Regions from separate parts of the Pseudomonas edaphica genome, predicted to be linked through region 2. Evidence: predicted binding sites of a transcription regulator. Region 2 holds the regulator's gene; each other region holds the start of a gene.
The links. The regulator sigma-54, encoded in region 2, starts transcription at its own class of promoters, with help from an activator protein. The targets are predictions, from matches to a motif close to ANTGGCATNNANNTTGCTNT.

Region 1 (3,279 bases), 2.5 Mb from region 2:
GTTGCGTATTCACGGTACGCTCAAGCGCGGGGGCTACCTTTTTCTTGGCGCGTCCGAAGCGCTCAACGGGCTCCCGGACCATTACCAGATGGTGCAATGCAGCCCTGGGATCATTTATCAGGCCAAGTAATGGCGGCTTGAGCATAAAAAACGGGAAGCCCCGCAAAGGCTTCCCGTTTTTTATGTGCGCCAAGCGTCAGTTTTTTACGTGCGGTGGTTAGGGCCTGGGTGTCATTCGGATATTGCCCAGGAAGAGAAGATTGTCCTTGCCGGGGATGCTCCCGTTGAAAATACCCAAATGCACAGTTTCTGTTCTAGCTGCGGTAAATGTCCCGGTTCCGGTTTGTGTTGATGCGTTGGTTATGTTTTGTACATAGGCGCCGATTGGGCTGCCGTTAATCCTCAGTTGCAGCGTCGAGCCATCTCCAGCGGGTGAACCACCACGGGCATCAAAGCTGAAATCGTAGGTGACCCCAGCGATGACCGATATGGGTCGAGTGATGATGTGAGCGGCGGTGACCTGGCTGCTGGGCAGGTCAACGACCACGCTGCCGTTGACGACGTGCAGCTTCCCGCCTGCATAAATTGTCGGAGGTACCCAGCCTTGGAAGGTGCCATCGGCGAAATCCCACACTGTGCCAGGAACAGGCACAACGATGCCGCCGGCATCGATGGACACGGTTGCGTTCGGCGCAAAGTACACGTCGCTGCCACGTCGAACGCGTAATATTAAAACAACATTGGTGCCTGACTTACCGACAATGATTGAACGGTGAGTCAAAAAGTTGAGCTCGGCCTCGTCTTTCTCCACCTCAAAGCTCAGGTTGTACGTTCTGCCTCTTTCGCCGATCAAATTTGCGTTGACGAAATCACCCTGCATGACGGCAAAGGGGCAAACCAATTCAACCGCATTGCCGATCAGCAGTCTGGTCGAGAGGTTTGGAATGGGTAGCGCGTTGTCCTGCAGGACGAATCTGAGGGGGGGAATAGTCAGCATGGTGTGCCTCTGCTTTATGCATGTAGGGGGTCACCCGATGAGGCACGCAAAGACGTAGGCGCAACAACTGTCAGAAATGACAGTGCAGACGAGCGGTCAAGGTATCTGGCGCACTGGGGCAGCCTGTTGAAGGATTGCCACCGGGTGTAAAAGCGGCAACCGCCATTGCCGCTTTACTGGCGCCACGCGGAAGCCCATTGCCGCTTTTCTGGCATTGCCGCCGGCAAACCTTGCGCAAACCCTTGTAATACGGGCCTTCGGCGAATTGGCATGGGCCTTGCTATAACCCAGATACGAAAAGCAGGTCAGCCTAAAGGTTTCCGCCATGAGCATCAGCTTCGATAAAGCGCTCGGTATCCACGAACAAGCCCTGGGCTTTCGCGCCCAACGTGCCGAAGTCCTGGCCAACAACATTGCCAACGCCGACACCCCGAACTACAAGGCTCGGGATTTGGACTTCTCCGCCGTGCTCGCCGCACAGCAGGACAAGACCAAGAACGGCACCTTTGCCTTGAACATGACCAACAGCCGTCATATCGAAGCGCAAGGCCTGGGCAATGGTGACGAGTCGCTGCTGTATCGCACGCCGATGCAGCCGTCGATCGATCAGAACACCGTCGACGCCCAGCTGGAGCAATCGGCCTACGCCGAGAACTCGGTGAATTTTCAGGCCAGCTTCACCCTGCTTAACAGCAAATTCAAAGGGCTGATGTCAGCCCTGCGCGGAGAGTAAGCCATGTCCCTCGCCAGTGTTTTCAATATTGCCGGCAGTGGCATGAGCGCGCAGACCACGCGTTTGAACACCGTCGCCAGTAACATCGCCAACGCCGAGACCGTGTCTTCGAGCATTGACCAGACCTACCGCGCCCGTCACCCGGTGTTCGCCACCATGTTCCAGGGTGGCCAGGCCGGCCAGAGCGGCAGCGGTGATTCGCTGTTCCAGAACCAGGATGCGGCGGGCCAAGGCGTGCAGGTGCTCGGCGTGGTCGAAGACCAGAGCAACCTGGAAGCCCGCTACGAGCCTAACCATCCGGCCGCGAACGAAAAGGGTTACGTGTACTACCCCAACGTCAACGTGGTCGAGGAAATGGCCGACATGATTTCCGCCAGCCGCTCGTTCCAGACCAACGCGGAAATGATGAACACCGCCAAAACCATGATGCAGAAGGTCCTGACCCTGGGTCAGTGATAAGGGGCGCCAAATAATGGCCATTGTTGATACCACTTCTACACCCAACACGGCGGTTCAGGACCTGTTCAACTCCAAGGTCAAGACTGCCACAGACAACAGCGGCCTTGATGGTGCCGCCAAGGCGGCCACGGGCAACCAGGCGCTGGGCAAGGATGCGTTCCTGCAACTGCTGGTGACCCAGCTGAAAAACCAGAATCCGCTGTCGCCTCAAGACAACGGCGCGTTCGTGGCGCAGCTGGCGCAGTTCAGCAGCCTGGAAGGCATCAACACCCTGAACGACTCGGTGAATGCGATCTCCAGCAACTTCAGTTCTTCGCAAGCGTTGCAGGCCTCGTCACTGGTCGGGCGTTCGATCATCACCCAGACCGACAAGGCCATGGTTGATACCAGCAAGAGCATGACCGGCTCGGTGGCGGTGACGGCAGCGACAGGCAACGTCTCGGTAAAAATCACCGACAAAGACGGCAACGTGGTGCGCACTATCGACATGGGCGCCCAAAGCGCCGGCAATTCAAGCTTTATATGGGATGGCAAGAACGACAAAGGTGAAGTCGCCCCCGCCGGCACTTATACCTTCGCGGCCAGCACCAAGAATGACAAAGGCGACTCGGTTGCCCTGTTGACGTCGCTGCCGGCAACGGTCACCAGCGTGACGTTGAGCAAGACCGGCGGCGAAATGCTGCTCAACCTTGCAGGCGGCATGGGCAGCGTCAAGCTGTCGCAAATTCAGACTATCGGTACATAGAGCCGGCTAAATACGGCAGAAGGAGAGAAACATGTCTTTTAACATCGGCCTTAGCGGCCTCTATGCGGCCAACAAACAACTGGACGTGACGGGCAACAACATTGCCAACGTTGCGACCACCGGTTTCAAATCGTCCCGTGCGGAGTTTTCCGACATCTACGCGGCGTCCAAACTGGGCACTGGCCAGAACAGTGTCGGCAGCGGCGTGAACCTGGCGGCGGTGTCCCAGCAATTCACCCAAGGTGACGTCAACAACACCGGCGGCTTGCTGGACATGGCGATCCAGGGCGGTGGCTTCTTCGTGCAGAAGGGCAGTGACGGTTCGCTGGAATACACCCGTAGCGG
Region 2 (3,279 bases):
CTCGGCTGACGATGCGCAGCTGGATGATAAACAAGGCGTCGCGACCTACACCGGTGGCGTGATCATCACCCAGGGCTCGATGAAGATTACCGGCAACACGGTAACGCTGACTCGCACCCCGGCTGGCGACATCGACGTGGTGACTTCGGTGGGCAACCTGGCTTACTTCGAACAGAAGCAGGCGGCTGCCGACCCGGCACCGATGAAAGGCTACGGCAAGACCATCCAGTATCACGCCCAGCAGAACCGCATTATCCTGATTGACCAGGCACGGGTTGTCAGTACTGACGGCAATACCACCGAAGGTGAAAAAATCACCTACGACACCGTCAAGCAGATCGCTACCGCCGGTCGCGCCAATGGCACAAAAATCGGCACACCGAAGCCGCGCATCGACATGGTTATCCAGCCGAAGCAGAAAGACGCTGCCGCCCCTGCGCCAAAACCCGCTGCGAAGAAGACGAACTGATGGCAACCCTGAAAGCCCAGCATCTGGCCAAAGCTTATAAAAGCCGTCAGGTCGTACGCGACGTCAGCCTGTCGATCGACAGCGGCCAGATCGTCGGCTTGCTCGGCCCCAACGGCGCCGGCAAGACCACCTGCTTCTATATGATTGTTGGCCTGGTCCAGGCGGATCAGGGCCGTGTATTGATTGACGACCTGGACGTAAGCCACCAGCCCATGCACGGTCGTGCACGCGCAGGTATCGGCTATCTTCCCCAGGAAGCATCGATCTTCCGCAAACTGTCGGTGTCCGACAACATCATGGCGATCCTCGAGACCCGCAAGGAACTCGACCGTGACGGCCGTCGCAAAGAGCTGGAAAGCCTGTTGCAGGAGTTCCATATCAACCACATCCGCGACAACCTCGGCATGAGCTTGTCCGGTGGCGAGCGTCGCCGTGTGGAAATCGCACGTGCACTGGCTACCGCGCCGAAGTTCATCCTGCTGGACGAACCTTTCGCCGGTGTTGACCCGATCTCGGTTGGCGATATCAAGCAGATCATCCATCACCTCAAGGCCAAGGGTATCGGTGTACTGATCACCGACCACAACGTGCGTGAGACCCTCGATATCTGCGAAACCGCCTATATCGTTAACGATGGGCAACTGATTGCAGAAGGTGACTCCGCCACTATCCTGGCCAATGAACTGGTGAAGGAAGTGTACCTGGGTCACGAGTTCCGCCTGTAAACACGGTGGTATCAGGCCATTGCTCGGGGCGCGTGCAAGTCAATAAAAACCTCAGTTTTTTTATTGTTACCGCGCTCTAGGCAAAGCCCCTGATATCAGGCATATAATTTGCTTATGTTTGGCGCTCACGCGCCCTGTCGTGGATGGCGCATTGCGCCGGCGAATAAGGTGTTAAGCCCCTGCCATGAAACCATCGCTAGTCCTGAGAATGGGCCAGCAGCTGACGATGACACCGCAGCTGCAACAGGCCATCCGCCTGCTCCAATTGTCGACCCTGGACCTGCAACAGGAAATCCAGGAGGCCCTGGAGTCCAATCCGATGCTCGAACGCCAGGAAGAAGGCGACGACTTCGACAATGCAGACCCGCTGGCCGACAACATCGAGCAAAAACCCAACCCCGACGTGCAGGAACCGTCCTATCAGGAAACCGCCCCTACGGTGGACAACCTTGAGGAAGGTGAATGGAACGAACGCATTCCCAACGAGCTTCCCGTGGACACCGCCTGGGAAGACGTCTACCAGACCAGCGCCAGCAGCCTGCCCAGCAATGACGACGACGAGTGGGACTTCACCACTCGCACGTCCGCCGGTGAGAGCCTGCAGAGCCACTTGCTGTGGCAACTGAACCTGGCGCCGATGTCCGATACCGATCGCCTGATCGCCGTAACCCTGATCGACTGTATCAACAATCAGGGCTACCTGGACGAGACGCTCGACGAGATTCTTGAAGCCTTCGACCCGGAACTGGACATCGAACTGGACGAAATCGAAGCCGTCCTGCATCGCATCCAACAGTTCGAGCCTGCCGGCATTGGCGCTCGCACCTTAAGCGAATGCCTGTTGCTGCAACTGCGCCAACTGCCGGCCAAGACCCCGTGGCTCGCCGAAGCCCAGCGCCTGGTCACCGACTACATCGACCTGCTGGGCAGCCGCGACTACAGCCAGTTGATGCGCCGCATGAAGCTCAAGGAAGACGACCTGCGCCAGGTCATCGAGCTGATACAGAGCCTCAACCCGCGCCCCGGCTCGCAGATCGAGTCCAGCGAAGCCGAATATGTCGTGCCCGACGTGATCGTGCGCAAAGACAACGAACGCTGGCTGGTGGAGTTGAACCAGGAATCGGTGCCTCGCCTGCGGGTCAACCCACAATACGCAGGCTTTGTGCGCCGCGCCGACACCAGTGCCGACAACACCTTCATGCGCAACCAGTTGCAGGAAGCGCGCTGGTTCATCAAGAGCCTGCAAAGCCGTAACGAAACCCTGATGAAAGTGGCCACCCAGATCGTCGAGCACCAGCGCGGCTTCCTGGAATATGGCGACGAGGCGATGAAGCCACTGGTTCTGCATGACATTGCCGAAGCGGTAGGTATGCATGAATCGACGATTTCACGGGTAACCACGCAGAAATTCATGCATACCCCACGGGGTATTTATGAGCTGAAATACTTTTTCTCCAGCCACGTCAGCACCTCCGAAGGCGGTGAATGCTCGTCCACGGCGATCCGCGCGATCATCAAAAAACTGGTTGCGGCGGAAAATCAGAAAAAGCCATTGAGTGACAGTAAGATCGCTGGTTTACTGGAGGCACAAGGCATTCAGGTCGCCCGTCGAACCGTCGCCAAGTACCGCGAGTCCCTCGGGATCGCGCCTTCCAGCGAGCGTAAGCGTTTGATGTGACGGGCGGGCCATAGCGTTCCAGTGGTGGGTATTCCTACCCACCGCTTTATGCACTGGCAACGAAGGAGAAGCTGTATGCAAGTCAACATCAGTGGACACCATGTAGAAGTCACCCCTCCATTGCGCGAATACGTCGAGCAGAAGCTGAAACGGCTTGAGGGTCATTTCGACAAAATCACCAATGTGCAAGTCATCATGAAGGTCGACAAGCTTCAGCAGAAAATTGAGGCGACTCTCCAGATACCCGGTGGCGAAGTAGTCGCCAATGCCGAGCATGAAGACATGTATGCATCAATTGATGCCTTGACTGACAAGCTTGACCGCCAACTTAAAAAGCATAAGGAAAAGCAGCAGAGCCTTCTTCAAGGCACAGGCCGCTAACACTCCCCACCCATGATCCGACTTGA
Region 3 (3,279 bases), 620 kb from region 2:
ATCAGCGATCAGGTTTAGTAGCCTGGATTCGAATTGTAGGCCGTGCATTCTCCATCAATCAGATTTCCCAAATCTGTGCTTGATGGTGGCTGTGCGCAGGGCATCCTCGGATGCGCCGGGCTTCTACATTCACCGGTCTACTAACCTGCGCACAGCCGCCACCCTTTCGTTTAGTAGCGAAGCGAAGGCGGCCTCATTAGAGGAATGTAGAAAATGTTCAAACCAACGCCAAATCCGCCTCCATCCGTCTTCACCATCGACCCTGGCAGCGACGACGAATCCCTGCTGATCAACAGCTTCGAAGCCTTCTCCTCGGTCAGCACCTTGTTGCTTGATTTGTCCGAGGCGCTGGAAGGCAAACACCGCGATACCGTCCTGGCCATTCACCAGCTCAGTGCCCTCGGCACCTTGATGGTTGGCAAACTGCTCGACCGCCACGCCCCGGCTCGCTAAACACCAGGCAAAAAAAAGACCTCCCGAAGGAGGTCTTTTTCGTTACGCCGCGTTAAGCAGCGCTACCGGATCAGCAGCTGTAGTACAGCTCGTATTCCAGTGGGTGTACGAAGGTGCGTACTTTGATTTCTTCTTCGCTTTTCAGCTCGATGTAGGCATCGATGAAGTCGTCGCTGAATACGCCGCCTTTGGTCAGGAACGCACGGCCCTTGTCCAGCTCTTCCAGGGCTTCTTTCAGGCTGCCGCACACTTGTGGGATCTCTTTGGCCTCTTCAGGCGGCAGGTCGTACAAGTTTTTGTCGGCGGCGTCGCCTGGGTGGATCTTGTTCTGGATACCGTCCAGGCCAGCCATTACCAGCGCAGCGAAGGCCAGGTATGGGTTAGCTGCCGGGTCCGGGAAGCGCGCTTCGATACGGCGAGCGCGAGGGCTGGACACGTAAGGAATACGGATCGAAGCGGAACGGTTACGCGCCGAGTAGGCCAGCATTACCGGAGCTTCGAAACCTGGCACCAGACGCTTGTAGGAGTTGGTCGACGGGTTGGTGAAGCCGTTCAGGGCCTTACCGTGCTTGATGATACCGCCGATGAAGTACAGGGCAGTGTCGGACAGGCCGGCATAACCTTCGCCAGCGAAGGTGTTCTTGCCATCTTTGGCGATGGACAGGTGAACGTGCATACCCGAACCGTTATCGCCGTACAGTGGCTTAGGCATGAAGGTAGCGGTACGGCCGTAGGCATCAGCCACGTTGTGTACGCAGTACTTCAGGGTCTGAACTTCGTCAGCCTTGGCTACCAGGGTGTTGAACTTCACGCCGATTTCGTTCTGGCCGGCAGTCGCCACTTCGTGGTGGTGAACTTCGATGACCAGGCCCATCTCTTCCATGGCGTTGCACATGGAGGTACGGATTTCGTGGTCGTGGTCGAACGGCGGAACCGGGAAGTAACCACCTTTGATACCTGGACGGTGGCCTTTGTTGCCGCCTTCGATGTCCTGGTCGGACATCCACGAACCTTGTTCGGAGAAGATCTTGAACATGGAACCGGAGATGTCGGACTTGAACTTGACCGAATCAAAGATGAAGAACTCTGGCTCCGGGCCTACGAATACGGTGTCGCCGATACCGGTCGACTTCAGGTATTCCTCAGCGCGCTTGGCGATCGCACGTGGGTCGCGGTCGTAGCCTTGCATGGTCGAAGGCTCGATCACGTCGCAGACGATGATCAGGGTTGGGTCTTCGGTGAACGGGTCGAGTACGGCAGTGCTGTCGTCCGGCATCAGGATCATGTCGGAAGCTTCGATGCCTTTCCAGCCGGCAATGGAGGAACCGTCGAACATTTTGCCTTCTTCGAAGAACGCATCATCCAGCGCGTCGCGAGCCGGCATGGTCACGTGGTGCTGAGTACCTTTAGTGTCCGTGAAGCGCAGATCAATCCATTTAACGTCATGATCTTTGATGAGTTGAACCGACTTCGACATGGTGTCCTCCGGGTGGCTTCGGGCTGGGGTAGTGGAGTTAGCCCTTAGAATGTGGGTGATGCCGGCGCGAATACTCGACCAAGGCAACCTGCCTCACAAGAGAGCAAATTGCATGCCAGTGCGCCAACATGGCCTTTTTGCCTCAAAATGGCCCCTATAACGGTGCAATCCGCTGAAGCGGAATAAATAACGCACTGCAATGTAGCGTTAATTTGCGCAAATGACCCGTTTTGGTGCGTTGCGTCTGTGATGCATATTAACTGGTTAAACCTTGAGCGATTTCCGCTATAATCCGCGCCCCCCTTTTTCAGCAGGCCCGGCGCGCGCTGTTTCCATGAAATTAATCGTAAAAGTCTTCCCCGAGATCACCATCAAAAGCCGACCGGTACGGACGCGTTTCATCCGTCAGTTGGCCAAGAACATCCGTGCCGTGCTCCGAGACCTGGACCCGGCTGTGGTGGTGAACGGCGTGTGGGACAACCTCGAGCTGGAAACCCGCATAACCGACGCCAAAGCCTTGAAGGACATGACCGAGCGCCTGAGTTGCATGCCGGGCATCGCGCATTTCCTGCAGGTCGATGAGTACCCGTTGGGCGACTTCGATGACATCACCGAAAAGTGCAAACAGCACTACGGCGAGTCGCTTGAAGGCAAGATCTTTTCGGTGCGCTGCAAGCGCGCCGGCAAGCACACCTTCAGCTCCATGGATGTGGAGAAATACGTCGGCAGCAAGCTGCGTCGCGAGTGCGGCGCCGCCGGAATTTCCCTCAAAGCGCCGCAAATTGAAGTGCGCATGGAAATTCGCGACCAACGGTTGTTTGTGATCCACAGCCAGCACAACAGTATCGGCGGCTACCCGCTGGGCGCACTGGAACAGACCCTGGTACTCATGTCCGGCGGTTTCGATTCCACGGTGGCGGCCTACCAGATCATGCGTCGCGGCCTGATGAGCCACTTCTGCTTCTTTAACCTGGGCGGGCGTGCACACGAATTGGGCGTGATGGAAGTCGCGCACTTTATCTGGAAGAAGTACGGCAGCTCCCAGCGCGTGCTATTTGTAAGCGTGCCGTTTGAGGAAGTGCTGGGCGAAATTCTCGGCAAAGTCGATAACAGTCATATGGGCGTAGTATTGAAGCGTATGATGTTGCGCGCTGCGTCGCGAATCGCCGATCAGTTGCAGATCGACGCGCTGGTGACCGGTGAGGCGATCTCCCAGGTGTCCAGCCAGACGCTGCCGAACCTGTCGCTGATCGACTGCGTCACCGAGAAGCTGGTCTTGCGCCCGCTGATCGCCAGCCACAAACAGGACATCATCGACCTGGCAGAAGAAATCGGCACGGCCGACTTTG

Region 1: a site for sigma-54 is predicted at 1,262-1,281, ahead of flgB (flagellar basal body rod protein FlgB). Genes of this name have one in related genera too.
Region 3: a site for sigma-54 is predicted at 2,031-2,050, ahead of glnA (glutamate--ammonia ligase). Genes of this name have one in related genera too.

Annotation. Positions count from the first base shown of each region.
Region 1 is NZ_OZ255725.1:4,759,635-4,762,913, forward strand. It holds gene cheR (protein-glutamate O-methyltransferase CheR) at 1-130, shown strand, start outside; gene ACQY47_RS21695 (hypothetical protein) at 218-997, opposite strand; gene flgB (flagellar basal body rod protein FlgB) at 1,323-1,730, shown strand; gene flgC (flagellar basal body rod protein FlgC) at 1,734-2,186, shown strand; gene flgD (flagellar hook assembly protein FlgD) at 2,203-2,934, shown strand; gene flgE (flagellar hook protein FlgE) at 2,966-3,279, shown strand, end outside.
Region 2 is NZ_OZ255725.1:2,228,207-2,231,485, forward strand. It holds gene lptA (lipopolysaccharide transport periplasmic protein LptA) at 1-469, shown strand, start outside; gene lptB (LPS export ABC transporter ATP-binding protein) at 469-1,194, shown strand; gene ACQY47_RS10110 (RNA polymerase factor sigma-54) at 1,379-2,872, shown strand; gene hpf (ribosome hibernation-promoting factor, HPF/YfiA family) at 2,948-3,253, shown strand; gene ptsN (PTS IIA-like nitrogen regulatory protein PtsN) at 3,266-3,279, shown strand, end outside.
Region 3 is NZ_OZ255725.1:2,851,313-2,854,591, reverse strand. It holds gene ACQY47_RS12915 (DUF6124 family protein) at 214-453, shown strand; gene glnA (glutamate--ammonia ligase) at 524-1,930, opposite strand; gene thiI (tRNA uracil 4-sulfurtransferase ThiI) at 2,265-3,279, shown strand, end outside.